Regions from separate parts of the Streptomyces sp. RKAG293 genome, predicted to be linked through region 2. Evidence: predicted binding sites of a transcription regulator. Region 2 holds the regulator's gene; the other holds the start of a gene.
What was found. The regulator HrcA, encoded in region 2, represses chaperone genes, less so after heat shock. The targets are predictions, from matches to a motif close to TTNGCACTCNGNNNNNCNGAGTGCNAA.

Region 1 (14,222 bases), 880 kb from region 2:
CTGGTCCAGAAGCTGCTGCGGATCGGGCTGATCGCGCACGCGCACGGCGACACGCACCTGGCCATCACCAACGCGGTCCAGCTGCGGGCCGGCGATGTGGCGATCGCGATCACCCACTCGGGCAACACCCATGACGTCATCGAGCCGCTGCGGGTGGCCTTCGACCGGGGTGCGACGACGGTGGCGATCACCGGCCGCCCGGACGGCGCGGTCACCCAGTACGCCGACCACGTGCTGACCACGTCCACCTCGCGGGAGAGCGAGCTGCGGCCGGCCGCGATGTCCAGCAGGACCAGCCAGCTTCTCGTGGTGGACTTCCTGTTCATAGGCGTCATGCAACGCACCTACGAGACCGCCGCGCCCGCCCTGTCCGCCTCGTACGAGGCGCTGGCCCACCGGCACAGTCCGCGCGCCTCCCGCTCCTGACCGGAGCCCCGCCACCTCCCCATCCAGCACCAGCCCCCTATCCACACAGGCATCCGCACACAGGACGCAGCATCAGGCCGTGGCGCGCTGACGTGGCGCCAGGGCTCACCGCTTCACGTAAGGACGTACGAGCCGCATGTCCCCCTCCACCGACTCCGACTACACCGAGCTGCGCCGGGAGCTGGAGACCCTCACCACCGAGGCGTTCCGGCCCGAGCTCTCCGAGATCGACCGGCTGTCCACCCTGGAGATCGCCCGGACGATGAACGCCGAGGACGCCACCGTCCCGGCCGCGGTCGCCGCACAGCTGCCGGCCATCGCCGCGGCCATCGACGACATCGCCGAGCGGATGGCGCGCGGCGGGCGGCTGCTCTACGCCGGGGCGGGCACCGCCGGCCGGCTCGGGGTGCTCGACGCCAGCGAGTGCCCGCCGACGTTCAACACCGAGCCGGGGCAGGTCGCCGGCCTGATCGCGGGCGGCCCGGCCGCGATGGTCACCGCGGTGGAGGGCGCCGAGGACAGCAGGGCGCTGGCCGCCGCCGACCTGGACGCGCTGGCGCTGGGCCCGGACGACACCGTCGTGGGCGTCTCGGCGTCCGGCCGCACCCCGTACGCCATCGGCGCCGTCGAGCACGCCCGCTCGCTGGGGGCGCTCACCGTCGGGCTGTCCTGCAACGCGCACTCGGCGCTCGCGGCGGCCGCCGAGCACGGCATCGAGGTCGTCGTCGGCCCCGAGCTGCTCACCGGCTCGACCCGGCTGAAGTCCGGCACGGCGCAGAAGCTCGTGCTGAACATGCTCTCGACGATCACGATGATCCGGCTCGGCAAGACGTACGGGAACCTGATGGTCGACGTCCGGGCGTCGAACGAGAAGCTGCGGGCGCGGTCGCGCCGGATCGTCGCCCTGGCGACGGGGGCGCCGGACGCCACGATCGAGGCGGCGCTGGCCGCGGCGGACGGCGAGGTCAAGCACGCCATCCTGGCGATCCTCGCCGATGTGGACGCGGCCACGGCGGCCCGGCTGCTCGCGAAGAGCAACGGCCATCTGCGCGCCGCCCTGGAGTCGGCCGGCGCCTAGGGAGTGTCCCACCACGGAAACGCCCGAGGGCGGCATCCCCAACTGGGGATGCCGCCCTCGGTCTTACTACGGGTACCGCTGACCGGAGTTCTGACCGGAAGGTCAGAAGTCCATGTCGCCACCGGGCATGCCGCCACCGGCGCCGGCGCCGGCTCCGGCCTTCTCGGGCTTGTCGGCGATGACGGCTTCCGTGGTGAGGAAGAGCGCGGCGATGGAGGCCGCGTTCTGCAGCGCGGAGCGCGTGACCTTGGCGGGGTCGATGATGCCTTCGGCGATCATGTCGACGTACTCGCCGGTCGCGGCGTTCAGGCCGTGACCGATGGGCAGGTTGCGGACCTTCTCCACAACGACGCCACCTTCGAGGCCACCGTTGACGGCGATCTGCTTCAGCGGGGCCTCGAGGGCCAGCTTCACGATCGCGGCGCCGGTCGCCTCGTCACCTTCGAGCTCGAGCTTCTCGAACGCGACGGCGGCCTGGATGAGAGCGACGCCACCACCGGCGACGATGCCCTCTTCGACGGCGGCCTTCGCGTTGCGAACGGCGTCCTCGATACGGTGCTTGCGCTCCTTGAGCTCAACCTCCGTCGCGGCGCCGGCCTTGATGACGGCCACGCCGCCCGCGAGCTTCGCCAGGCGCTCCTGGAGCTTCTCGCGGTCGTAGTCCGAGTCCGAGTTCTCGATCTCGGCACGGATCTGGTTGACGCGACCGGCAACCTGGTCGGCCTCGCCGGATCCGTCCACGATCGTGGTCTCGTCCTTGGTGATGACGACCTTGCGGGCACGGCCGAGCAGGTCGAGACCGGCGTTCTCCAGCTTGAGGCCGACCTCCTCGGAGATGACGGTGCCACCGGTGAGGATGGCGATGTCGCCGAGCATGGCCTTGCGGCGGTCACCGAAGCCCGGAGCCTTGACGGCGACGGACTTGAAGGTGCCACGGATCTTGTTGACGACGAGGGTGGAGAGCGCCTCGCCCTCGACGTCCTCGGCGATGATCAGCAGCGGCTTGCCGGACTGCATGACCTTCTCGAGGAGCGGGAGCAGGTCCTTCACGGACCCGATCTTCGAGTTGACGATCAGGATGTACGGGTCGTCGAGGGACGACTCCATACGCTCCAGGTCGGTCGCGAAGTAGGCGGAGATGAAGCCCTTGTCGAAGCGCATGCCCTCGGTGAGCTCAAGCTCGAGCCCGAAGGTCTGCGACTCCTCGACGGTGATGACGCCTTCCTTGCCGACCTTGTCCATCGCCTCGGCGATGAGCTCGCCGATCTGGGTGTCGGCGGCGGAGATGGAGGCCGTCGAAGCGATCTGCTCCTTGGTCTCCACGTCCTTGGCCTGCTCGAGCAGCTGGGCGGAGACGGCCTCGACGGCCTTCTCGATGCCGCGCTTGAGGGCCATCGGGTTGGCGCCCGCGGCTACGTTGCGGAGGCCTTCCTTGACGAGGGCCTGGGCGAGAACGGTCGCGGTCGTCGTGCCGTCACCGGCGACGTCGTCGGTCTTCTTCGCGACTTCCTTGACCAGCTCGGCGCCGATCTTCTCGTACGGGTCCTCGAGCTCGATCTCCTTGGCGATGGAAACACCATCGTTGGTGATCGTGGGGGCGCCCCACTTCTTCTCGAGGACGACGTTGCGGCCCTTCGGGCCGAGGGTGACCTTGACGGCGTCGGCGAGCTGGTTCATCCCGCGCTCGAGGCCGCGCCGAGCTTCCTCGTTGAACGCGATGATCTTGGCCATAGAAGTGGTCCTCCCGGACAGGGGTGGATTTCAGTGGACCGCGTGGCGCCCGCGACGGACGGCCTGCCGATCACCGGGCTCTTCCCGGCGCTCGATCGGGCCTCGCCGACCCGGTCCTTCTGTCACTCTCACTGTCAGAGTGCTAACGCCAATGATTAGCACTCGCCCTAGTCGAGTGCAAGCGACTGTGGATAACTCGGGGTCCCGGAGGGGCGCCGCGCGCCTCCCCCGGAGCAGGCCGCGGCCCGGCCGCGGGCGGACGCACGAAGGGCCCGCGCCCCTGTCGGGACACGGACCCTTCGGCGTGAGTGCGTAGCGCCGTCGGCGACGCTCCGGAGCTTCAGCCGGCCAGGCGGACCATGTCTGCCTGCGGCCCCTTCTGACCTTGCGAGATCTCGAACTCGACCCGCTGGCCTTCCTCGAGGGTGCGGTAGCCGTCCATCTGGATCGCGCTGTAGTGGACGAAAACATCCGCACCACCGTCGACCGCGATGAAGCCGTAGCCCTTCTCCGCGTTGAACCACTTGACGGTGCCCTGAGCCATCCCTAACTCCCCTATTGCTGGCCCTATCGCGAATCCGCACTTCGCGGACCCGGGTCAGACCTCACCCCCGCCAAGGTCGGGGGCGTGCGCCGGAACGCGTCGACCGCGGCCGAATGTATCCGTACGGATGCCCTCTGCAACAGGTCAATCCGACGAGAATTCCAGGCACGACTGATCGGAAATACGGGGAGGAACAATAAGGATCCGGGGCAACTCGGACCGGACATACTTCGCCTACACGACAATCATCTCGCGAATTTGGCGATAAATCGTCGAGCCGCGTCAGGGGCCGGGCGGGAGTCCACCGCAACTGTACCTCGATTCAACTACCGCCCCCACCCAGATGCCCCGCCCACCACAGGTGGACGGGGCATGAGGCGGTGCATGAGTTCACGCGGGGCTGGGTAGGGACGGAGGTCAGCCTCCGGCTACCGCCGGAATGATCGAGACATTCGCGCCGTCCGGAACCGAGGTCTGCAGACCTTCGGAAAAGCGCACGTCGTCGTCATTCACATAGACGTTCACAAAGCGACGCAGCTTGCCCGTGTCGTCGAGAACGCGCGCCGAAATACCCGTGTGGTTCTTCTCCAGCGACTCAAGGATCTCGGAGAGCGTCGAACCCTCGGCCGGGACTTCCGACTGGCCGCCGGTATAGGTGCGGAGAATGGTCGGAATACGAACAGAAGCACTCATGCGAGGCCAGCCTCTCGGAACGCGGCAAGGGTCGGGCGGATGACGGCGGTCGGGCCGGTGGTCGGAGCGACCGCGTCGAGGGTCTTCAGGCCGTCACCGGTGTTGAGGACGACGGTCTCCAGGGCCGGGTCGAGCTGACCGGTCTCGATGAGCTTCTGCAGCACACCGACCGTCACCCCGCCCGCGGTCTCGGCGAAGATCCCCTCGGTCCTGGCCAGCAGCTTGATCGCGGCCACACACTGCTCGTCGGTGACGTCCTCGACCGCTCCGCCGGTGCGGCGGGCGATGTCGAGCACGTACGGGCCGTCGGCCGGGTTGCCGATCGCCAGCGACTTGGCGATGGTGTCCGGCTTCACCGGGCGCACCACATCGAGGCCGGCCTTGAAGGCCGCGGAGACCGGGGAGCAGCCCTCGGCCTGCGCACCGTAGATCTTGTAGGGCTTCTCCTCGACCAGCCCGAGCTTGATCAGCTCCTGCAGGCCCTTGTCGATCTTCGTGAGCTGCGATCCGGACGCGATGGGGATGACGATCTGGTCCGGCAGCCGCCAGCCGAGCTGCTCGCAGATCTCGTACGCCAGGGTCTTGGAGCCCTCGCCGTAGTACGGACGCAGATTGACGTTGACGAAGCCCCAGTCCTCGCCGATCGGGTCGCCGATCAGTTCGGAGCAGAACCGGTTCACATCGTCGTAGTTGCCCTCGATGCCGACCAGCTCGCCGCCGTACACCGCGGCCATGACGACCTTGCCGGCCTCCAGGTCGTGCGGGATGAACACACAGGAGCGGAACCCGGCACGGGCGGCGGCGGCGCCGACGGCACCCGCCAGGTTGCCCGTGGAGGAGCAGGAGAGCGTCGTGAGGCCGAAGGTGCGGGCGGCCTCCAGGGCGATGGCGACGACGCGGTCCTTGAAGGAGTGCGTCGGGTTGCCGGAGTCGTCCTTGACGTACAGGCCGCCGGTGACGCCCAGCTCGCGGGCCAGGTTGTCGGCCTTGACGAGCTTGGTCCAGCCCGGGTTCAGATTGGGCTTGTCGACCACGTCCGCCGGAACGGGCAGCAGCGGCGCGTAGCGCCAGATGTTCGCCGGGCCGGACTCGATCTGCTTGCGCAGCGCTTCCGGGTCACCGGTGGGGAGGTCGTAGGCCACTTCGAGCGGCCCGAAACACTCCTGGCACGCGAAGACCGGACCGAGCGGAACGCGTTCTCCGCACTCGCGGCAGGAGAGCGCTACGGCGGGTCCGAAAGCGGGTCCGGTGTCCGGGGTGGCTTCAGTGGTGTTGTCGATGGTCTGCACAGCCATGACGGCGAGGCCCTTTCTCCTCATCTTCCCCGCGGCGACGATCGCCACGAGACGGAATTGGCACCTTCCCCACCTGGCCTCGCGTCGTCGACGACGAGATGTGGCGGGAGGGTTGCCGGGACTTCTGCGGGCCGTTCCCTCAGTCCCTCTGGATGAGCGCTGTGGCACCGGGCTCTCACCCGGGCATTTGTTTTCCGTGGTGACCCCCGGCATGCGGTGGTCACTCGCGTTGTTCAAGACTGTAACCGACGAGCCGGACACTTGAGATAGTCGTCCGAACCGCGAGATGGGTCACGCGGGTCCCCACACGGGGTGGATTCCGCCCCCGACACACACATCAGGGAGTCAGGCACGTGCTGCAAGAGGTGGAGCGCTGGCTCGATCGACGGTCCTGGTCCGCCGCCGACCGGCCCCTCGACCGGCTGCTCGCGGCCAAGCGTTCCGCGGGCGACCGGGGCACGGTGAGCGTGGTGCTGCCCGCCCTCGACGAGGAGGCCACGGTCGGTGCGATCGTCCGCACCATCCGCGACGAGCTCATGAGCGGTCCCGTGCCCCTGGTGGACGAGCTGATCGTGCTCGATTCAGGCTCCACGGACCGTACGGCGGAGGTCTCGGCGCGCGCCGGAGCCCGGGTCGTGCACCGCGACGAGATACTCCCCGACCTGCCCGCGGTGCCCGGCAAGGGCGAGGTGCTGTGGCGGTCACTGCTGGTGACGAGCGGCGAGATCGTCTGCTTCATCGACGCCGACCTGCGCGACTTCGACGCCCGCTTCGTCTACGGAATCATCGGCCCCTCCTGACCGAGCCCGGCGTCCAGCTGGTCAAGGCGATGTACGACCGCCCGCTGGAGACCGGCGACACGATCGTGCCGGCCGGCGGCGGCCGCGTCACCGAGCTTGTCGCCCGCCCCCTGCTCAACCTCCACTGGCCCCTCCTCGCGGGCTTCGTCCAGCCCCTCGGCGGCGAGTACGCGGCCCGCCGCTCCCTGCTGGAGAGGCTGCCCTTCCCGGTCGGCTACGGCGTCGAGCTCGGCATGCTCATCGACGCCCTGAACACCGTCGGCCTCGACGCGCTGGCCCAGGTGGACGTCGGTGTCCGCCACCACCGCCACCAGGACGGCCAGGCCCTCGGCCGCATGGCCGCGACGATCTACCGCACCGCCCAGGTCCGCCTCGCCCGCGGCCAGCTCGTCCGCCCGGTCCTCACCCAGTTCGACCGGGGCCCGGACGGCGGCTTCGCCCCCCGCACCCACCAGGTGGCGGCCGAGGAACGCCCCCCGATGATCACCATCCCCGAATACACGACCCACCGCGAGGCACGCCGCACGGGCTGAACCGCCGATGCCCCCTCCCGGAGGGCCCGGCCCCGCATCCACCCCCGCGGCGAAGCCGCCACCACGTTTGCGTCGCAGGACACGTGGCTAGGCTGGCGGCATGGTCGCTCACCGCGCAGCCCCGATCCTCGTCGCCTCCAACCGCGGGCCCGTCTCGTACACCCTCGGAGAGAACGGCACGCTGACCGCCAAGCGCGGCGGCGGCGGGCTGGTCTCCGGCCTCAGCGCGATCGGCCCCGACGCCGGCGCCGTCTGGGTGTGCGCCGCCATGAGCGAGGGCGACCGCGAAGCGGTCCGCCGCGGCGAGGGCGACGCGCAGACGCGCATGCTCGGCATCGAGCCGGACGTCTTCGCCGCCGCCTACAACTCCATCGCCAACTCCGTGCTGTGGTTCGTCCACCACCTGCTCTTCCAGACCCACCTGGAACCCCTCTTCGACGAGGACTTCCGGCAGGACTGGGCCTCCTACGAGACGTACAACGCCGCCTTCGCGGACGCGCTCGCCGAGGAGGCCGCGGAGGGCGCCACCGTCCTCGTGCAGGACTACCACCTGTCGCTGGCCCCCGCGATGCTGCGCGAGCGCCGGCCCGACCTCCGCATCGGGCACTTCTCGCACACCCCGTGGGCGCCGCCGGACTACTACCGCCTGCTGCCCGACGACATCGGCGCGCAGCTCCTCACCGGCATCCTCGGCGCCGACCGCGCCGCGTTCCTCACCCGGCGGTGGGCCGAGGCCTTCGCCGCCTGCTGCGCGGACGTGCTCGGCGCGGACGTCGGCCAGGACGCCGCCGGGGAGCTGACCGTCACCCACGAGGGCCGCACCACCCGGATCGGCGTGCACGGCCTCGGCGCCGACGCCGACTTCCTGCGGGAGCGCTCGCACCGGGACGACGTCGAGGAGCGGCTGGCCGCCCTGCGCTCCGACATCGGCCCCGGCCGCCGCACGATCGTCCGCGTCGACCGCACCGAGCTCTCCAAGAACATCGTGCGCGGCTTCCTCGCGTACCGGCAGCTGCTCACCGAGCACCCGGAGTGGCGCGAGCGCGTCGTGCACATCGCCTTCGCCTACCCGTCGCGGCACGATCTCGCGGTGTACCGCGAGTACACCGCCGAAGTGCAGCGCGTCGCCGACGAGATCAACGCGGACTTCGGCACGGCCGACTGGCAGCCGCTCCTCCTGCACGTCAAGGACGACTTCGCGCGCTCCCTGGCCGCGTACCGTCTGGCCGACGTGGCACTGGTGAACCCGATCCGCGACGGCATGAACCTCGTGGCGAAGGAGATCCCGGTCGTCTCCGACGACGGGGTCGTGCTGGTCCTCTCCCGCGAGGCGGGAGCGTTCGAGGAGCTCGGCGACGACTCCCTGGTCGTGAACCCGTACGACCTGCGCTCCACGGCCCGCGCCCTGCACGACGCCCTCACGATGCCGAACGACGAGCGCGCCGAGCGAACGAAGCGCCTCGCGGCAGCGGCGACGGCACTGCCGCCGGAGCAGTGGTTCCTGGCGCAACTGTCCGCGCTGGAGTAGGCCGGATCCGGACGGCGGCGTAACAGAGCGTCGACAACTTTCCTCCCCCAGGTCGCCCCGCGTTTCCAGAATGCAAGAATCGAAGCGGAGTTGACCACACACGGGGGAGAAGCGTGGCGAATCGTCCGACGGATTGGCATGTGCTGGATCTGGACCGGGATCCGGTGCCGGGTGATCCGTTCGAGGTGAAGGAACTCGCCCGCAAGCTGGGCGACTTCGCCGACGATGTCTCGTCGGCGCTGCGGTCGGTCAAGGGCCTGAGCGGCAACAACGCGGTCCAGGACTGGGCCGGGCTGGCGGGGGACGCCTACCGGGAGCAGTTCGGGGATCTGCCGGGCGAGTTGACCAAGCTGGAGAAGTCCTACCGGCTGGCGTCCGGGGCGTTGGAGACGTACTGGCCGAAGCTGGAGACCGCGCAGGCCGACGCCGACCGCGCGCTGGCCCAGGGCCGTACCGCCCGGCAGGACCTGGACGCCGCCAAGACCACCCAGGGCACCGCGAACGACTGGGTCAAACGCGCCGGGGACAAGTCCAAGGAGTACCAGGCCGACCCGAAGCCGGGCGTGGAGCCGCCGTCCGCCGATGAGGTCCGCACCGCCACCCGCAACGCGTTGGACGCCTCGAACGCGCAGAAGTCCGCCAACACCGCCGTCCACGACGCCCAGCAACGCCTGGACGCGGCGAAGGAGCTCGCCGCTCAGGCGGCCCATTTGCGGGACACCGCCGCGTCGACCGCGGAGCACGCCCTGCACGAGGCGTCGGACGCGGGCATCAAGAACAAGCACTGGTGGGAGAAGGCGGTCGACTGGGTCGCCGACCACTGGGACGACATCGTCGCCGTCTGCAAGGTCATCGTCGCCGTCCTCGGCATCGTCGTCATGATCATCGGCGGCCCGCTGGCCTGGATCGTGCTGGCCGCCGCCCTCGTCGTCCTCGCCGACACCCTCGTCAAATACGCGCAAGGCAAGGCATCGCTCTGGGATGTGGCGTTCGCCGCCCTGGACTGCATCCCGATGTTCAAGGGCCTCACCACCGCCGGCGGCCTGCTCAAGATGGCCAAGAGCCTGCCGAAGCTGATGAAGGGCATGGGCAGTCACCTCGGCGACCTCGCCGGCGCCTTCCGGAAGGGCTTGTCAGGACTCCGCAAGGAGGGGAAGGCCCTCGACGGCAAGCCGTGCGAACTCGACCCGATCGATGTCGCCACTGGCGACGTTCTGCTGGTCCAGGCGGATGTGTCCCTGCCAGGCGTGCTGCCGTTCCTGCTGAAACGCGTGCACGTGTCGTCCTATCGCGCGGGTCGGCGGTTCGGAGCGTCCTGGGCTTCAACCGTCGATCAGCGGTTGGTGATCGACGACCAGGGAGTGATCTTCCACGCCGAAGACGGGTCGACCCTGTACTACCCGGTCCCGGTGTCCAACGGCATGACCCTGCCCGTCGTGGGACCGCAGTGGCCGCTGGCCTGGGACGGCACGCCTGGCGGCCCGATCACCATCACGGACATCGCGGCCGGTCACATACTGCACTTCGATCCGTCCGGGCCGAAGCTGCCCCCGACAGATCCACAGACCATGGAGCTACCGCTCCGGACTCTGACGGATCGCAATGGCAACCGCATCGACTTCGACCACGCCGACGACGGCTCACTCGCCGAGATCCGGCACAGCGCGGGCTACCGGGTTCAGGTCGAGACGACGAACAGCCGCATCACGGAACTTCGCCTGCTGGGCGGTTCGGACAGGCCCGTTCTTCAGCGCTTCGCGTACGACGACGCGGGCCGTCTCATCAAGGCGTACGGCGCGACGGGACATCCACTCGTCTTCTCCTACGATGCCGAAGGCCGGATCACCGGCTGGACCGACCGGAGCGACACCGCCTACACGTATTCCTACGATGACCAGGGCAGGTGCGTCCGCGCCGAGGGCTCCGGCGGGTTTCTGTCCGGCTCGCTGGCCTATGACGATGAGACGCGCACTACTCGTGTGACGGACTCACTCGGCCACGCGAAGACGTTCACGATGAACGAGGCGTATCAACTCGTCTCGGAGACCGACTCGCTGGGCAATCTCACGCTGCGTTCCTGGGACAGCCAGGACAGGTTGCTGTCGCTCACCGACCCACTCGGCCGCACGACGCTTTACGAGTACGACTCCGCCGGCAATCCGGTCACGGTCACCCGTCCGGACGGAGCGACCGCCACCACGCAGTACAACGACCTGGGGCTTCCGGTCCGCGTCAAGGACTTCGATGGTTCCTGTTGGGAGCGCGGTTACGACGAGCGGGGCAACCTGCTGACCGTCACGGACCCCGTTCGCGCCACGACCACGTACGGCCGCAATGATCAAGGGCATCTGATATCGGTCACGGACGCGCTCGGATCCACGGCGTACATCGACACGGACCATGCCGGGCTGCCGGTGGCGGTCACCGACGCGCTGGGCGCCGTGACCCGGTATCAGCGCGATCCTGACGGCCGGATCGCTCGCGTCACCGACGCGGGAGGTGCGTCCACAGTCCTGGAGTGGGGAGACGAGGGCCGGCCTCGGCGCCGGGTGCTGCCGGACGGCAGCGCCGAGCACTGGGAGTACAACGACGAGGGCAACCTGGTTGCCCATACTGATACGACAGGCAGCACCACCCGGTACGAGATCGGTCACTTCGGCCTGGTCCGCGCGCGCACCGAACCGGACGGTTCCCGACTGGAGTTCAGCTATGACACGGAGCTGCGGCTTACAGAGGTCGTCAACGCGCAAGGCTTGACCTGGTCTTACACCCATGACGAAGCGGGCCGCGTCATTCGCGAAACCGACTTCAACACCAGGACACTGGACTATCTGTACGACGCGTCGGGCAGGCTCGTCCGGCGTTCCCCGGACACCGGTCCGCCCACTCTCTACGGACGGGATGAACTCGGCCGGATCGTCGACCGGCGCACGGGTGACTCCATCACCGTGTTCGAGCGCGACGCGCTCGGCCGGATCGTACGCACCACCAATTCCGACGCGGAACTCGCCTTCGAACTGGACCCAGCCGGACGCGTCCTCAGTGAATCCTGCAACGGTCGGACCCTCACCAACGACTACGACGTACTGGGCCGGCGAACACGCCGCAGCACTCCCTCCGGGGTCGTGGGCACGTGGGACTTCGATGCCGGTCACCGTCCGGTGTCCTTGCACACCGCAGGCCGGACCCTCTCCTTCGCCCACGATCACGCCGGGCGGGAGACCGAGCGGCACCTGTCGGACACCATCAGCCTCACACATGCCTGGGACGCGAACGGCCGCCTCGTCTCCCAGGACCTCACCCGAACGGACTTCAGCTCCTCCGGTCCCTCCGCACAGCGCCTCCTGCAACAGCGCGCCTACAGCTACAGGTCCGATGGCCGCATCACTGCCATCGAGGATCTTCACACCGGCACACGGCGCTTCGACCTCGACCCGGCCGGCCGGGTCACAGCTGTGCATGGTGCCGGCTGGCGTGAGGAGTACGCCTACGACGCGGCCGGGAACCTGACCCATGCCGCGTGGCCCGGGGAATCGGACGCGCAGGGCGACCGTGCCTTCGAGGGCACCTTGGTCCGCAGGGCGGGCCGCAACCACTACACCTACGACGACCTCGGACGCGTCGTCAGGCGGAGCCGGAAACTGCTGTCGGGAGGCAGTCGGACGTGGACGTACGCCTGGAACGGCGACAACCAGTTGACCTCCCTCATCACACCCGATGGCGCGCGGTGGCGCTACCTCTACGATCCGCTCGGCCGACGTATCGGCAAACACCGGATCGCCGTGGACGGGACGTCGGTGCTGGAGCGTACAGACTTCACCTGGGACGGGACGCGGCTCGCCGAGCGGATCGTTGCCGGATCCGACGCTGGCGGGGCGAGCCGCATCACGACCTGGGAATGGGATCCCGCGTCGCATCGCGCCATGACCCAGACCGACCGTTCGTCGCCCCGGGATGTCCTGGACGCGCCCCAGGACGAGATCGACGAGCGCTTCTACGCCATCGTCACCGACTCGGTGGGCACCCCCACCGAGATGGTCGACGCCCGTGGACACATCGCGTGGAGATCGCGGGCCACGGTGTGGGGTGTACCCGCTCGGGGTGAGCACGACGAGACCGGTGCCGAGGATGGAAGCGGCGCCGGGGCGGACTGTCCGCTGCGGTTCCCGGGGCAGTACCTCGACACCGAGAGCGGTCTGCACTACAACCTTCACCGCTACTATGCGCCGGAGACGGCCCGCTATCAGACGCCGGACCCTCTCGGCCTGCTGCCGGCACCCGATCCCTACGCGTACATCCGCAACCCGCTCTCGTGGACAGATCCGCTCGGCCTGGCCTGCGACGATTTCCCCATCTACCGGTCGCCGAAGAAGGTTGACGAGGCGTACGAGCGTGCCCACGGCCCGAATCCTGCCAATCACCGGCCCACTCCCGACACCGATGGGAAGGCCTACTTCGGCGAGCACAGTGTCGCCGCGGAGTACCAGGGGATCGGAAGCTACGCCGACGGCATGGTCCGCTACGACATGGACCCCAAGTTCCTTACCGAGTTCGAGGACTGCATCCACCGATACGACTGGAAGGGCCCGGGCGGCAAGCCACGCATCGAGTTCGCCATCCCGGCGGCCAGACTCGACCGGTTCAATGAACTCACCAGGAATCGCACCTGGATGCCGATGAGTGGAGGCAGCTGATATGACGGTGGCCGTGCACGAAGAACTGGACGTACGGGTGGTGTCGGCCCGTCCCTGGGGCCTGATCGTCGCCTTGGGGGATGGCGAGGAGGGCCTCATCGACAATACGAAGATTCCGGCATGGCGGGATGGCGGAGACCTGCCGTCAGCCGGAACGGAGCTTCACGTAGTAGTTCTCGATGAAACCAGGACTCCGATCCGCCTCAGTGCCATGGCCGAGGATTGGGAGATCGCCCGGAGACTGCGATCAGGCGGACAGTTCTGAGCGCGGAAATCGGGACCCGCTGGTCGGCGGAGACCGACCGGGTACTGCGACTGGCCGGCTGGTACCCCGGCCGCAGTGAGGAAGCCGGAACCTGCCTCTACCCCATCGGCGACGCTGCGCCGCCCCCGTTACCCCAGCGCGTCCGCCAGTGCGTTGAGGAGGTCCACCACGCCCTTCGGGCCGTCGACGACGAGGTCGGAGCGGGCGACGAGTTCTGGGGGGACCTCGCCGGAGGCGGTGCCGCTGCAGACGAGGATGCCGGGGAGGCCTTCGCCGCGGAGGCGTTCGACGGCGCCGAAGGCGGCGAGGTCGCCGAGGTCGTCGCCGGCGTAGAGCACCGAGCCGGCGTCGGCCTCGCGGAGGTAGGAGGCGAGGGCGACGCCCTTGTCCATGCCGGGGGGCCGCAGCTCCAGGACGAGGCGGCCGGGCTCGACGATGAGGCCGTGGCGGGCGGCGAGTTCGTTCAGGGGGTCGCGGAGGGCTTCGAACGCGGCTTCGGGGTTCTCGGTGCGGCGGGTGTGGACGGCGACCGCGCGTCCCTTGTCCTCTATCCAGGTGCCGCGCCAGGCGCCGATCCGGTCGAGGAAGCCGGGCAGCTCGGCCCGTACCGCGTCGACGCCGGAGTGGTCGCCCGC
Region 2 (14,222 bases):
CCGCGCCACTGCGTGATGCACCGGGACGCCGCCCACGGCACGATCGCGTCGACCCCGGTCTCCGTCATCGTCTCGACGGCCAGCTCGCCGCGGTCGCCCTTCGGCAGCGCCTGGACGACGGTGATCCGCGGCGCCGGCGCCGGTTCGGTGCGCAGCTCCGAGACGGCGACCTCCAGCCGGTCCTTGCCCTCGACGGACGCGACCACGCCGTACGCTCCGGCGCCCTCGCCGTCCGTCAGGACGATCTCCTCGCCGACCGCGAGCCGCCGCACGGACACCGCGTGCCGCCCCTCGGCACCGGACAGCACCAGCAGTCCGCCGCTCCGCGACCCGTCCCGCAACTGCTCGGGTTCGACGATGAATACCGGCGCGGTCATCCCAAGGCCTTCCGTGCTGCGTTGAGTTCTTCCATGAGCACGGCGACGAGTTCGCCCGCCGGCAGGTCGCGGGCCAGCCGGTGTCCCTGCCCCGCCCACAGCGCCATCGCCTGCGGATCACCGGCCGCCGCCGCGGCCTTGCGGATGCCCGCGGTCAGATGGTGGATCTGCGGATACCCGGCGGGCGCGTACGGCCCGTGCTCGCGCATGAAGCGATTGACCAGCCCGCGCGCCGGCCGCCCGGAGAACGCCCGGGTGAACTCGGTGCGGGCGTAGACCGGGTCGGTGACGGCCCGCTTGTGCAGCGCGTTGGCCCCGGACTCGGGAGAGACGAGGAAGGCGGTGCCCAGCTGCGCGGCGTCCGCGCCCACCGCCAGGACGGCCGCGATCTGGTTGCCGCGCATCAGCCCGCCCGTCGCGATGATCGGCAGCTGGACGGCGTCACGGACCTGCGGAACGAGCGACAGCAGCCCGAACCCCGCGTGGTCCAGCTCCGGATCGTCCCGGTGGGTGCCCTGGTGGCCGCCCGCCTCCGTCCCCTGCACGCACACCGCGTCGGCGCCCGCCCACTGGGCGGCGAGCGCCTCACCGGGTGTGGTGACCGTGACCACGGTGTACGTCCCGGCCTTCGCGAACGCGTCGAAGACCGGCCGGTCAGGGCAGCCGAACGTGAAGCTGACGACGGGGACCGGATTGTCCAGCAGGATCGCGACCTTGGCGTCGTACGCGTCGTCCTGCCCCGATTCGGGGTCGCCGAGCGGGGTGGAGTACCAGGCGGCCTCGCCCGCGAGCTGCTCGGCGTAGACCTCGACGGCGGACCGGTCGGCGGTGTCGGGCTGCGGAGTGAAGAGATTCACGCCGAAGGGGTTCGACGTCAGGCCGCGCAGCTGCCGGATCTCCTCGTACATCGCTTCCGGCGTCTTGTACCCGGCGGCGAGGAAACCCAGGCCGCCGGCGTCACTCACGGCCGCGGCGAGCCGCGGGGTGGACCCGCCGCCGGCCATCGGCGCCTGGATGATCGGGAACGCCGAGAACGACGAGAGATCGGTCAACGCGGACATACGCCCATCGTTTCACGCCGGGCGGGCCCGAACAGGTCGGGCCCGCCCAAGGGCGGCACCCCGGCCGAAGGCTGGGGGACGGTCGGAGCCGGAACCGGCGCCCCGCTGGACGCCGCCGGCGGCCTCAGCGGCCGTTGAAAGCGTCCTTCAACCGGGAGAACAGCCCCTGCTGGCCGGGCTGGAAGTGACCGGTGGGCCGCTCCTCGCCGCGCAACTTGGCCAGCTGCCGCAGCAGGTCCTCCTGCGCGGCGTCGAGCTTGTTGGGCGTGATGACCTCGACGTGCACGATCAGGTCACCACGGCCGCCGCCCCGCAGATGGGTCACCCCGCGCTGGTGCAGCGGGATCGACTGGCCGGACTGGGTACCGGGCCGGACGTCGATCTCCTCCATGCCGTCGAGCGTCTCCAGCGGGCACTTCGTGCCCAGGGACGCCGCCGTCATCGGGATCGTGACCGTGCAGTGCAGATCGTCGCCGCGCCGCTGGAAGGTCGGGTGCGGAAGCTCCCGGATCTCCACGTACAGGTCACCGGCGGGGCCGCCGCCGGGGCCGACCTCGCCCTCGCCCGCCAGCTGGATGCGGGTGCCGTTGTCGACGCCCGCCGGGATCTTGACCGTGAGCGTGCGACGGGACCTGACCCGGCCGTCGCCCGCGCACTCCGGGCACGGCGTCGGCACCACGGTGCCGAAGCCCTGGCACTGCGGGCACGGCCGCGAGGTCATGACCTGGCCCAGGAAGGACCGGGTGACCTGCGAGACCTCACCGCGGCCACGGCACATGTCGCAGGTCTGCGCCGCCGTGCCGGGCGCAGCGCCCTCGCCTGAGCAGGTGCCGCACGTCACCGCCGTGTCGACCTGGAGGTCCTTGGTGGTGCCGAAGGCCGCCTCGTCCAGCTCGATCTCCAGCCGGATCATGGCGTCCTGGCCGCGCCGGGTCCGCGACCGCGGCCCGCGCTGCTGGGACTGCCCGAAGAAGGCGTCCATGATGTCGCTGAAGTTGCCGAAACCGGCTCCGAAGCCGCCCGCGCCACCGCCGCCGGAGGACGACAGAGGGTCGCCGCCCAGGTCGTAGACCTGCTTCTTCGCCGGGTCCGAGAGCACCTCGTACGCGGCGTTGATCTCCTTGAAGCGCTCCTGGGTCTTCGGATCCGGATTCACATCCGGATGCAGCTCGCGCGCGAGGCGGCGGAAGGCCTTCTTGATCTCGTCCTGTCCGGCGTCACGGCGCACGCCAAGGACCGCGTAATAGTCCGTGGCCACCTACGACTCCGCCAGGATCTGTCCGACGTAACGTGCCACTGCGCGTACCGCTCCCATCGTTCCGGGGTAGTCCATGCGGGTCGGTCCGACCACACCGAGTTTGGCGACTGCCTCGTCGCCCGAACCGTAGCCGACCGCCACAACGGATGTGGAATTCAAGCCCTCGTGAAAATTCTCATGCCCGATCCGCACGGTCATGCCCGAGTCGTTGGCCTCACCGAGGAGCTTGAGGAGCACCATCTGCTCCTCAAGGGCCTCCATGACCGGCCGGATCGTCAGCGGGAAGTCGTGGTTGAAGCGGGTCAGGTTCGCCGCGCCGCCGAGCATGATGCGCTCCTCGGTCTCCTCGACGAGCGTCTCCAGCAGCGTCGCCAGCAGGATCGACACCGACGGCCGGTCGTCGTACTCGAAGCCGTCCGGCAGATCCGCCACCAGCGGCGGGACGTCCGCGAACCGGCGGCCCACCACCCGGGCGTTCAGCCGGGCCCGGACATCGGCGAGCAGCGTGTCGCTCATCGGCGCCGGGCAGTCGATGAGCCGCTGCTCGACCCGTCCGGTGTCGGTGATGAGGACCAGCATGATCCGGGCCGGGGCCAGCGCCAGGAGCTCGACGTGCCGCACCGAGGAGCGGGTGAGCGACGGGTACTGGACGACGGCGACCTGCCGGGTGAGCTGCGCGAGCAGCCGTACGGTGCGGCCCACCACGTCGTCGAGGTCCACCGCGCCGTCCAGGAAGTTCTGGATCGCGCGCCGCTCGGCGGACGTGAGCGGCTTCACCCCGGCCAGTTTGTCGACGAACAGCCGGTAGCCCTTGTCCGTCGGGATCCGGCCCGCGCTGGTGTGGGGCTGGTGGATGTAGCCCTCGTCCTCCAGCGCCGCCATGTCGTTGCGCACCGTGGCCGGCGAGACGCCCAGGCCATGGCGCTCGGTGAGCGCCTTGGAGCCGACCGGCTCCTCGGTGCCCACATAGTCCTGGACGATGGCGCGCAGTACTTCGAGTCTGCGTTCGCTGAGCATCGCGCACACCTCCAGCCGTAGATCCCGCACCAGCACTGCCGTGGCCTGGCACTCATCCGATACGAGTGCCAACATCCCCCGCAGTCAGTGTACGGCGGAGTAGCAAGGCCCCGGCAAGGGTCGCAACGGTAGCGCGCGGGCAGGGTTCCCCGGCGATAGCGTCACAGGGTGGATACCGCAGAGTCCGGCGCCGACGGCTGGGAGCACCTGGCTCCCGGCGTCGCCCGCCGCCGTCTTCCCTTCCTCGACGTCACGATCGGCCTGGTCGTGGGTGACGAGGGCGTACTGCTCATCGACACCGGCTCCACCCTCGCCGAGGGCGCTCGACTACGGCTGCAGGTGCGGGAACTGACCGGTCGCCCTGTGACGCACATCGCTCTCACCCACGCCCACTTCGACCATGTCTTCGGCGCCGCCGCCTTCTCCGGGGTGCGGGTGTACGGGCACCGGGCACTCGACGGCTGCCTGGAGCGCGGCCGCGACGCGCTCCGCGAGGACGCGGTCACGCACGGCGTCGGCCCCGGGCCCGCGGCCGAGGCGGCGGACGTCCTGGTGCGCCCGGACCGGCTCGTCGACGACGGGTACGAACTCGACCTCGGCGGCGGCCGCACCGCCCTGCTCTTCCACCCCGGCACGGGCCACACCACCCACGACCTGGCCGTGTACGTGCCCGGAACGCCCGCCGTCGTGTTCTGCGGCGACCTCGTCGAGGAGTCCGGCGAACCGCAGGCGGGCCCCGACGCCGTCCCCGCCGCCTGGCCCGCCACCCTCGACCGGCTGCTCGCGGTTGGCGGCGAGACCGCTGTCTACGTCCCCGGCCACGGCGCCGCCGTGGACGCCCGCTTCGTCCGCGCCCAACGCGACGCCCTGACGGCCCGGTTCACCGCGTCGTAGCCCCCGCCCAGGACGCTGTCCTGGATACGATCCGCCCATGCGCAGCAGAGAGTACGGTCCCGACCTCACCCCGCCCTGGAAGAAGAGCGTGCCCGCGCCCGAGGTGGCGGCGGAGCCGGATCTGGTGGTGGAGGAGGTCTCGACGGGCTTCTGCGGGGCGGTGGTCCGCTGCGAGAAGACGGCGGAGGGGTTGACCGTGACGCTGGAGGACCGCTTCGGCAAGCACCGGGTCTTCCCCATGGAGCCGCGCGGCTTCCTGCTCGACGGCGAACCCGTCACCCTCGTCCGCCCCCGCACCGGCGGCCCCGGCGCGCAGCGCGGGCCGCTGCTGTCCGCGTCGGGCTCGATCGCGGTCCAGGGCGCCCGCGCCCGGGTGGCGCGGGCCGGACGGATCTACGTGGAGGGCCGGCACGACGCGGAGCTGGTCGAGCGGGTCTGGGGCCACGACCTGCGCGTCGAGGGCATCGTCGTCGAGTACCTGGAGGGCATCGACGACCTGCCGGCGATCGTCGCCGCGTTCTCCCCCGGCCCGGACGCACGGCTCGGCGTCCTCGTCGACCACCTGGTGCCGGGATCGAAGGAGTCCCGGCTCGCGAGCCAGGTCTCCGGCGTCGCCGACGTCCTCGTCGTCGGCCACCCCTACATCGACGTCTGGGAGGCCGTGAAGCCGTCCTCCGTCGGCATCCCCGCCTGGCCCTCCGTACCGCGCGGCCAGGACTGGAAGACCGGCGTCTGCGAGGCGCTGGGCTGGCGGGAGACCACCGGCGAGGCCTGGCAGCGGATCCTGGCCTCGGTCCACACGTACAAGGACGTGGAACCGGCACTGCTGGGCCGCGTGGAAGAACTGATCGACTTCGTCACGGCCCCCTGAGCCGGCCTGCCCACGCAGCACCCCATCCAGCCCTTGCGCCACGGCCCCCACCCGCTCAGTCGACCAGGTCCCGCACCACCGCATCGGCCAGCAACCGTCCGCGCAGCGTGAGAACGGCCCGCCCGGCCGCAAAAGGCTCCGGCTGGAGCAGCCCATCCGTCACCGCTCGCGCCGCGGCCGCCGCCCCCGCCGGCGCCAGCAACCCCAGCGGGCACCCCGCCGCCAGCCGCAGCTCCAGCAGGATCCGCTCGACGCGCCGGTCCTCGTCCGCCAGCAGCTCCCGTCCCGCGCCGGGGCTGCGCCCCTCGGACAGCGCCTGCGCGTACGCGCCCGGGTGCTTGACGTTCCACCACCGCACGCCGCCGACGTGACTGTGCGCGCCGGGGCCCGCGCCCCACCAGTCCGCGCCGGTCCAGTACAGCTCGTTGTGCCGGCAGCGCCCCGCTTCGGTCGTCGCCCAGTTCGACACCTCGTACCAGTCGAATCCGGCCGCGGCGAACCGCTCGTCGGCGATCAGGTACCGGTCGGCGTGCACGTCGTCGTCGGTCATCGGCACCTCGCCGCGGCGGATCCGCCGCGCCAGCTGGGTGCCCTCCTCGACGATCAGGGCGTACGCGGAGACGTGGTCGGGTCCGGCGCCGATCGCCGCGTCCAGCGAGGCCCGCCAGTCGTCGTCCGACTCGCCCGGCGTGCCGTAGATCAGGTCCAGGTTGACGTGTTCGAAGCCGGCGGCGCGCGCCTCCGCGACGCAGGCCTCCGGCCGGCCCGGGGTGTGTTTGCGGTCCAGGATCTTCAGGACGTGCTGCTTGGCGCTCTGCATGCCGAACGAGATCCGGTTGAAGCCGCCCGCCCGCAGCTCCGCGAGGTAGGCCGGGTCGACGGACTCGGGGTTGGCCTCCGTGGAGATCTCCGCGCCCGGCGCGAAGCCGAACTCGGCGCGGATCGCGGCCAGCATCCGGACCAGGTCGGCGGCCGGGAGCAGCGTCGGGGTGCCGCCGCCGACGAAGACGGTCTCGACCTGGCGCGGGTCGTCGCCGAGCACCTTGCGGGCGAGCCGGACCTCGTCGATCAGGTAGTCCGCGTAGTTCTCCCGTGAGGCGAGGACCCCGCCGGAGCCACGCAGCTCGCTCGCGGTGTAGGTGTTGAAGTCGCAGTAGCCGCAGCGCGTGGCGCAGTACGGGACGTGCAGATAGAACCCCAGCGGCCGGGCGCCCGCCCCTGCGAGCGCGCTCGCGGGCAGCGCCCCGTCCTCGGGCATCGGCTCACCATCAGGCAGTACGGAAGGCATGACCCCATTGTCCGCCCCCGGCGGCGGCGCTCGTCCCACCCGCTCGGGGACGGACCGCCGCCGGGCTCACCCGGCCTGGTCTCAGGCCTCGCGCGATCCCGCGTACATGTCGTCGATCAGCGACTGGAACTCGCGCTCGACGACCGGCCGCTTGAGCTTGAGGCTCGGGGTCAGGTCGCCGTGCTCGACGTCGAGGTCGCGGGGCAGCAGCCGGAACTGCTTGATCTGCTGCCAGCGCTGCAGGTCCTCGTTGACCCGCGCCACATAGCCCTCCATCATCTCGCGGGCCTGCGGGGAGGCGACGACCTCGGCGTAGCTCCGTCCTTCGAGCCCGTTCTCGGTGGCCCAGCCGAGGATCGTCGGCTCGTCCAGGGCGAGCAGCGCGGTGCAGAAGTTGCGGTCCGCGCCGATCACCAGGACGTTGCTGACGAACGGACAGACCGCCTTGAACTGGCCTTCCACCGCGGCGGGCGCGATGTACTTGCCGTTCGAGTTCTTGATGATGTCCTTCTTGCGGTCGGTGATCGTCAGGAAGCCGTCCGCGGACAGCTCGCCGATGTCACCGGTGTGGAACCAGCCGTCGGGCTCGAGGACCTCGGCGGTCTTCTCCGGCAGCCCGTGGTAGCCCTGCATGATGCCGGGGCCGCGCAGCATGATCTCGCCGTCCTCGGCGATCCGGACCTCGAGGCCGGGCAGCGGCTTGCCGACGGTGCCGGTGCGGTACGACTCACCGGGGTTGACGAAGCTGGCGGCGCTGGACTCGGTGAGCCCGTAGCCCTCCAGGATGTGGATGCCGACGCCGGAGAAGAAGTAGCCGATCTCGGGCGCCAGCGCGGCGGAGCCGGAGACGCAGGCCCGCAGGTTGCCGCCGAACGCCTCGCGGATCTTGGCGTAGACGAGCTTGTCGGCCACGGCGTGCTTCGTGGACAGCCCGAAGGGGGCGCTGGCCTTGCCGGTGAGGCGCAGGTTGTTCTGGGTGACCTTGGCGTACTCGCGGGCCACTTCCGAGGCCCACTTGAAGATCTTGTACTTGGCGCCGCCGCCCGCGCGGGCCTTGGCCGCCACGCCGTTGTAGACCTTCTCGAAGATCCTGGGCACGGCCGCCATGTAGGTCGGCTGGATCAGCGGCAGATTGGTGATGATCTTGTCGACCCGGCCGTCCACGGCGGTGACGTGGCCGATGGTGATGTGGCCGGCGGTGAGCACCTTGCCGAAGACGTGCGCCAGCGGCAGCCACAGGTACTGGACGTCGTTCTCGTCGAGCAGGCCGACCGACTGGATCGCGCGGGCCATGTAGGCCCAGCAGTCGTGCGGCAGCCGGACGCCCTTGGGGCGGCCGGTGGTGCCGGAGGTGTAGATCAGCGTCGCGAGCTGGTCGCGGGTGATGGCACCGACGGCGTCCTTGACGGCCTCCGGGTGCTTCTCCAGATACGCCGTTCCGCGCCGCTCCAGCTCGTCGAGCGAGAGCACCCAGCCGTCACCGGAACCGTCGGCGCCCTCGACGCCGGTGGCGTCGATCACGACCACATGGGCGAGCTCCGGGAGCTCCGCCCGCCGCTCGCGGGCCTTGCCGACCTGTACGGCGTCCTCCGCGATCAGCACCCGGCTGCCCGAGTCGGCGAGGATGAAGGCCGTCTCGTCGGCGTTGGTGCTGGGGTAGATCGTCGTCGTGGCCGCACCCGCGCACAGCACTCCGAGGTCGGCGAGGATCCACTCGACCCGGGTCGCGGAGGCGATGGCCACCCGCTCCTCGGGACGGATCCCGAGGTCCATCAGACCGGCCGCGATGGCGAACACCCGTCCCGAGGCCTGGCCCCAGGTCAGTGAACGCCAGCTGTCCGGGCCCCCGGCCGCGTCGATCACGGGGTAGCGGTATGCCTCCGCGTCGGGAGTCGACTCCACCCGTTCGAGGAAGAGTGTCGCCACGGATGGCGGTCGGGTCTCGATCAGCGTCTGTGTCTCTGTCACGACATCCTCCGGGCCCGCGCCTGCTCTGTTAACTCACCAGTAACCTCTGCGTCGCGATCAGAGTAGAGGCCCATCGCCCGGCGCGTAAGGGGCTCAGGGCCGCTCGTTGCAACCGTAACCAATCGTGTAGGTGCCAGGTACATCCTTCGGACGCGTCGCAGGTGGGGGTTGTGCCCGCGAACCGGGCCGGATGCGCGGAGGGCGCCCCTCCGTTTCCGGTGGGGCGCCCTGGGCGCGGAGTGTGACGCGAAGAACTACTTCTTGCCCTTGCTCTCGCTGCCGCCGCCGTCGGAGTCCGTGGACAGCACCGCGATGAAGGCCTCCTGCGGGACCTCCACGCTGCCGACCATCTTCATCCGCTTCTTGCCTTCCTTCTGCTTCTCCAGCAGCTTGCGCTTACGGGAGATGTCGCCGCCGTAGCACTTGGCGAGCACGTCCTTGCGGATCGCGCGCACCGTCTCACGGGCGATGACGCGGCTGCCGACCGCGGCCTGGATCGGGATCTCGAAGTTCTGCCGCGGGATGAGCTTGCGCAGCTTGTCGACCATCCGGACGCCGTACGCGTACGCCTTGTCCTTGTGCAGGATGGCGGAGAACGCGTCCACCTTGTCGTGGTGCAGCAGGATGTCGACCTTGACGAGGTCGGCGGTCTGCTCGCCCTTGGGCTCGTAGTCCAGCGACGCGTAGCCGCGGGTCTTGGACTTGAGGTTGTCGAAGAAGTCGAAGACGATCTCGGCCATCGGCAGGTCGTAGCGCAGCTCGACGCGGTCCGCCGACAGGTAGTCCATCCCGAGCAGCGAGCCGCGGCGGGACTGGCAGAGCTCCATGATCGCGCCGACGAACTCGTTGGGCGCGAGGATCGTCGACTTCACCATCGGCTCGTACACCGAGGTGATCTTGCCCTCGGGGAACTCGCTCGGGTTGGTGACGATGTGCTCGGAGCGGTCCTCCATCACCACGCGGTAGACCACGTTGGGCGCGGTGGCGATCAGCTCCAGGCCGAACTCGCGCTCCAGCCGCTCGCGGACCACGTCGAGGTGCAGCAGGCCGAGGAAGCCGACGCGGAAGCCGAAGCCGAGCGCGGCGGACGTCTCCGGCTCGTAGACCAGCGCGGCGTCGTTGAGCTGGAGCTTGTCCAGCGCCTCGCGCAGCTCCGGGTAGTCCGAGCCGTCGAGCGGGTACAGGCCGGAGAACACCATCGGCTTGGGATCCTTGTAGCCGCCCAGGGCCACGGTGGCGCCCTTGGACTGCGACGTGATCGTGTCACCGACCCTGGACTGCCGGACGTCCTTCACACCGGTGATGATGTAGCCGACCTCACCGACCCCGAGGCCGTCGGAGGGCGTCATCTCCGGACCGGAGATGCCGATCTCCAGCAGCTCGTGGGTCGCGCCGGTCGACATCATCTGGATGCGCTCGCGCTTCTTGAGCTCACCGTCCACGACCCGCACGTACGTGACCACGCCACGGTAGGAGTCATAGACCGAGTCGAAGATCATCGCGCGGGCCGGGGCCTCGGAGATGTTGGCGCCGACCGGGGCCGGCACCTTCTTCACGACCTCGTTGAGCAGGTCGCCCACGCCGACGCCGGTCTTCGCGGAGACCTTGAGCACATCGGACGGCTCGCAGCCGATGATGTGCGCCAGCTCCTCGGCGAACTTCTCCGGCTGGGCGGCCGGCAGGTCGATCTTGTTGAGCACCGGGATGATCGCGAGGTCGTTCTCCAGCGCCAGGTACAGGTTGGCGAGGGTCTGGGCCTCGATCCCCTGCGCCGCGTCGACCAGGAGGACGGTGCCCTCGCAGGCGGCGAGCGACCGCGAGACCTCGTACGTGAAGTCCACGTGGCCCGGAGTGTCGATCATGTTCAGGATGTGGGTCGGGGCCGTGGCGTCGCCGTCCGTGGGCGCCCAGGGCAGCCGGACCGCCTGGGACTTGATCGTGATGCCACGCTCACGCTCGATGTCCATGCGGTCGAGATACTGGGCACGCATCTGCCGCGGATCGACCACACCGGTCAGCTGGAGCATCCGGTCGGCGAGCGTCGACTTGCCATGGTCGATGTGCGCGATGATGCAGAAGTTACGGATCAGCGCCGGGTCGGTACGGCTCGGCTGCGGAACATTGATCGGGGTCGCGGGCACGCAGGGTCCTGTTTCTCGACGCTTGACGTCTGACGTCTGTAGGCGGATCGATACGTTGACCCCCATCGTCCCATGACTGGAGGCCTGGGACCGGTTTGGGAGGTCGTGCGGGCGGCTGGTAGCCTGGAGCACTGTGCCTCGTGCCCTGTGACCCGAGGCGCTCAGTCAAGTGTCTATGCAAAGTACCCGAACCTGAGAAGGCTCTTTCGTGGCGAACATCAAGTCCCAGATCAAGCGGAACAAGACCAACGAGAAGGCGCGCCTGCGCAACAAGGCGGTCAAGTCCTCCCTCAAGACCGCGATCCGCAAGGCCCGCGAGGCCGCGGCGACCGGTGACGTCGAGAAGGCCACCATCGCCAACCGCGAGGCCGCGCAGAAGCTCGACAAGGCCGTCAGCAAGGGCGTCATCCACAAGAACCAGGCCGCGAACAAGAAGTCCGCGCTGGCTCACAAGGTCGCCTCGATCAAGGCCTGACCGTTTGACCGGGGCCCCTGGGCCCCAGCTCGCCGGAAACGGAACCAGCGGCCCCTCTACCGCCCGGACCGGCAACCGAAAGACATCGCGCCGCGCTCGGCCGTTCGCCACGCGGGTGCGGCGCACACAGCAGCATCCGAAGGCCCCGCAGCCATCCTCACGGGACGGCAGCGGGGCCTTCGGCGTTGCCATATCCTCACGGCATGTCGACGCCGCCTGATCAGCCGAGCGCCTACCCGTATCCGGGTCCCCAGTCCGCCGCGCAGCCCTCGCCCGGGTTCGGGCCGCCGGTTCCGGCCCAGCAGAACCCGTACGCGCAGCCCGCGCCGCACCAGGTACCGCAGCAGCCGGGCCAGCCAGGGTCGTACTACGGGCCGCAGGGTCCGCCGATACCGCAGCTGCCTCCGCCGCCGGGCGGTGGCTCCGGCGCCGGGAAGGCCGTGCTGTGGGCGGCCGTCGGCGCGGTGGTCGCGTCCGCGCTCTGGGGCGGCGGGGTGCTCCTGCTCGGCGGGAAGGACAAGGACACCGCGACCGCCGACCTCAAGGGCTACAAGATCCAGTCCGATGTCTGCACGGCCACCGACGTCTCGGCCTTCAAGGGCAAATACCCGGAGAACGACAGCTCCCCGGTGACGTACACGCTCAAGCACGACGCACTGGACGACATGTACTGCGACATGGACCTGAAGATGTCGGGGTCGAGCTACGCGGACGCCTATCTGAACACCACGGTGCAGCTGCACAAGGTGACCGATCCGTCGGCCGAGTTCGTGGCGCGGTGGGAGAGCTACACACAGCGCAAGGGCGACTACAAGGCCGAGAAGGTCCCCGGCCTCGGTGACGCGGCCTATCTGGTCACCGAGGACACGATCAGCGGCTCGTCGGGCTCGCGCTCGGTGACGCTGGCCGTACGGGACGGCTGGATGACGTACCAGATGGCCTGGAGCATGTACCTGTCCTCGCTCGACAAGGACAAGACCCCGCCGACGGTGAGCGAGGTCACCAGCTGGGTGAAGAGCTCCACGACCGCGACGCTGGCCAAGCTGAAGAACTGAGCGGGCCGGACGGAGCACGACGGGGCCGGCCGGAGACCTGCCGGACCGCCCGCGACCGCAGGAGCAGCCGGCCGGGCTGCTACGAGCGGTCGCGGGCGGCGCGGGCCACCGCCACGACGGCCTTCTCCAGGGCGTAGGCGGGGTCCGCGCTGCCGCCCTTGACCGCGGCGTCCGCCTCGGCGACGGCGCGCAGCGCGGCGGAGACTCCGTCGCCGGTCCAGCCGCGCATCTGCTGGCGCACCCGGTCGATCTTCCACGGGGGCATGCCCAGGTCACGGGCGAGCTGGCCGGGGTTGGCGCCGCGCGGGGCGGAGGCGAGCTTGCCGATGGCGCGCACGCCCGAGGCGAGGGCGAAGGTGATGCCGGGCAGCGGCTGGCCCACCGAGAGGGCCCAGCGCAGCCGCTCCAGCGCCTCCGCGGTCCGGCCGGTGACGGCGAAGTCGGCGACCTCGAAGCCGGTGGCCTCGGCGCGGCCGGTGTAGTAGCGGGCGACGACGGCCTCGTCGATCGTCCCCTCGACATCGGCGACGAGCTGGGCGGCGGCGCTGGCCAGCTCGCGCAGGTCGCTGCCGATGGCGTCGACCAGCGTCTGGGTGGCCTCGGGGGTCGCGGAGCGGCCCAGGGTGCGGAACTCGCTCCGGACGAACGCCAGCCGGTCGGCCGGCTTGGTCATCTTCGGGCAGGCGACCTCGCGGGCCCCCGCCTTGCGGGCCGCGTCCAGCAGCGCTTTGCCCTTGGCGCCGCCCGCGTGCAGCAGCACCAGGGTGATCTCCTCGGCGGGCGCGTCCAGGTACGCCTTCACGTCCTTGATCGTGTCCGCGCCGAGGTCGTGCGCGTCGCGCACGATGACGACCTTGCGCTCGGCGAAGAGCGAGGGGCTGGTCAGCTCGGCGAGGGTGCCGGGCTGCAGCACTCCGGGGGCGAGGTCGCGCACATCGGTGTCGGCGTCGGCGGCGCGCGCCGCCACGATCACCTCCCGCACGGCGCGGTCGAGCAGCAGGTCCTCCTGGCCCACGGCGAGCGTGAGCGGAGCGAGCAGATCGTCTGGGGAACTCTTCCTGGCCATCGCCGACCAGCATCCCACGGGGTACTGACAGCGGCGGCCATGGCGGAGAATGGTCCGGTGAGCGACGTACGACATGTCCTGGTGCTGCCCGACCGCGATTCCGCCGAGGAGGCCGCCGAGGCGGCCATGGAGCGTTTCGGCCTCCCCTTCGAGCCGCAGCTCGTCCGTGACGCGCTGGCCGGCGAGGACGACGCCGAGGACGCCCAGTGGCTGGTCGTGGTGGAGGACGAGGAGGGCCGCCTCGAGGGCGCCGCCCTGCACGCCCTGGCGGAGGAATTCGACGGCTGGCGGGAACAGCCCCGCGAGTAGCGCCGCGAGTGTCCGGATGCCGGACGGGGCCCAGGTCCGGAGATCTGCCGGGCGGGGCCCAGGTCCGGAGATGTAGGGCCGCGGCCCATGGTGGCGTCCGCGGGCGTTCGGTAGCGTCCCGGGGCATGACGACCCCTGCCGCACCACTCACGCCTTCCGCCTCTTCCGCCGCTGCCGTCCCGCCCCTTCCGGACGGGCCCCGGAGCCTGAAGCAGCGCAAGGACGAGGCGCTACACCGGCTCGAACACGACGCGGACGTATGGGTGGCCACCGCCGACGCCCAGGGGACACCGTGCCTGGTGCCGCTGTTCTTCCTGTGGGACGGCGAGGCGCTGTGGCTGTCCACCCGCGGTACGAATCCCACCGGCCGCAATCTGCGGGACAGCGGGCTGGTGCGGGTCTGCCTGGGGCACACCCGTGACGTCGTCCAGATCGACGCCAC

Region 1: the regulator HrcA is predicted to act here: its motif matches at 3,391-3,417, upstream of groL (chaperonin GroEL).

Annotation. Positions count from the first base shown of each region.
Region 1 is NZ_JAJOZB010000001.1:4,221,921-4,236,142, forward strand. It holds gene LNW72_RS18515 (MurR/RpiR family transcriptional regulator) at 1-426, shown strand, start outside; gene murQ (N-acetylmuramic acid 6-phosphate etherase) at 563-1,504, shown strand; gene groL (chaperonin GroEL) at 1,607-3,235, opposite strand; gene LNW72_RS18530 (cold-shock protein) at 3,576-3,779, opposite strand; gene LNW72_RS18535 (ubiquitin-like small modifier protein 1) at 4,197-4,472, opposite strand; gene thrC (threonine synthase) at 4,469-5,767, opposite strand; SAM riboswitch class I at 5,785-5,926, opposite strand; partial or broken gene LNW72_RS18545 (glucosyl-3-phosphoglycerate synthase) at 6,121-7,100, shown strand; gene LNW72_RS18550 (trehalose-6-phosphate synthase) at 7,201-8,628, shown strand; gene LNW72_RS18555 (RHS repeat-associated core domain-containing protein) at 8,742-13,322, shown strand; gene LNW72_RS18560 (hypothetical protein) at 13,324-13,587, shown strand; gene otsB (trehalose-phosphatase) at 13,716-14,222, opposite strand, start outside.
Region 2 is NZ_JAJOZB010000001.1:3,338,475-3,352,696, forward strand. It holds gene LNW72_RS14855 (16S rRNA (uracil(1498)-N(3))-methyltransferase) at 1-377, opposite strand, end outside; gene LNW72_RS14860 (nitronate monooxygenase) at 374-1,438, opposite strand; gene dnaJ (molecular chaperone DnaJ) at 1,563-2,696, opposite strand; gene hrcA (heat-inducible transcriptional repressor HrcA) at 2,697-3,713, opposite strand; gene LNW72_RS14875 (MBL fold metallo-hydrolase) at 3,882-4,607, shown strand; gene LNW72_RS14880 (DUF3097 domain-containing protein) at 4,645-5,478, shown strand; gene hemW (radical SAM family heme chaperone HemW) at 5,534-6,766, opposite strand; gene LNW72_RS14890 (AMP-dependent synthetase/ligase) at 6,848-8,734, opposite strand; gene lepA (translation elongation factor 4) at 8,989-10,875, opposite strand; gene rpsT (30S ribosomal protein S20) at 11,084-11,350, shown strand; gene LNW72_RS14905 (hypothetical protein) at 11,554-12,405, shown strand; gene holA (DNA polymerase III subunit delta) at 12,485-13,471, opposite strand; gene LNW72_RS14915 (hypothetical protein) at 13,529-13,780, shown strand; gene LNW72_RS14920 (pyridoxamine 5'-phosphate oxidase family protein) at 13,906-14,222, shown strand, end outside.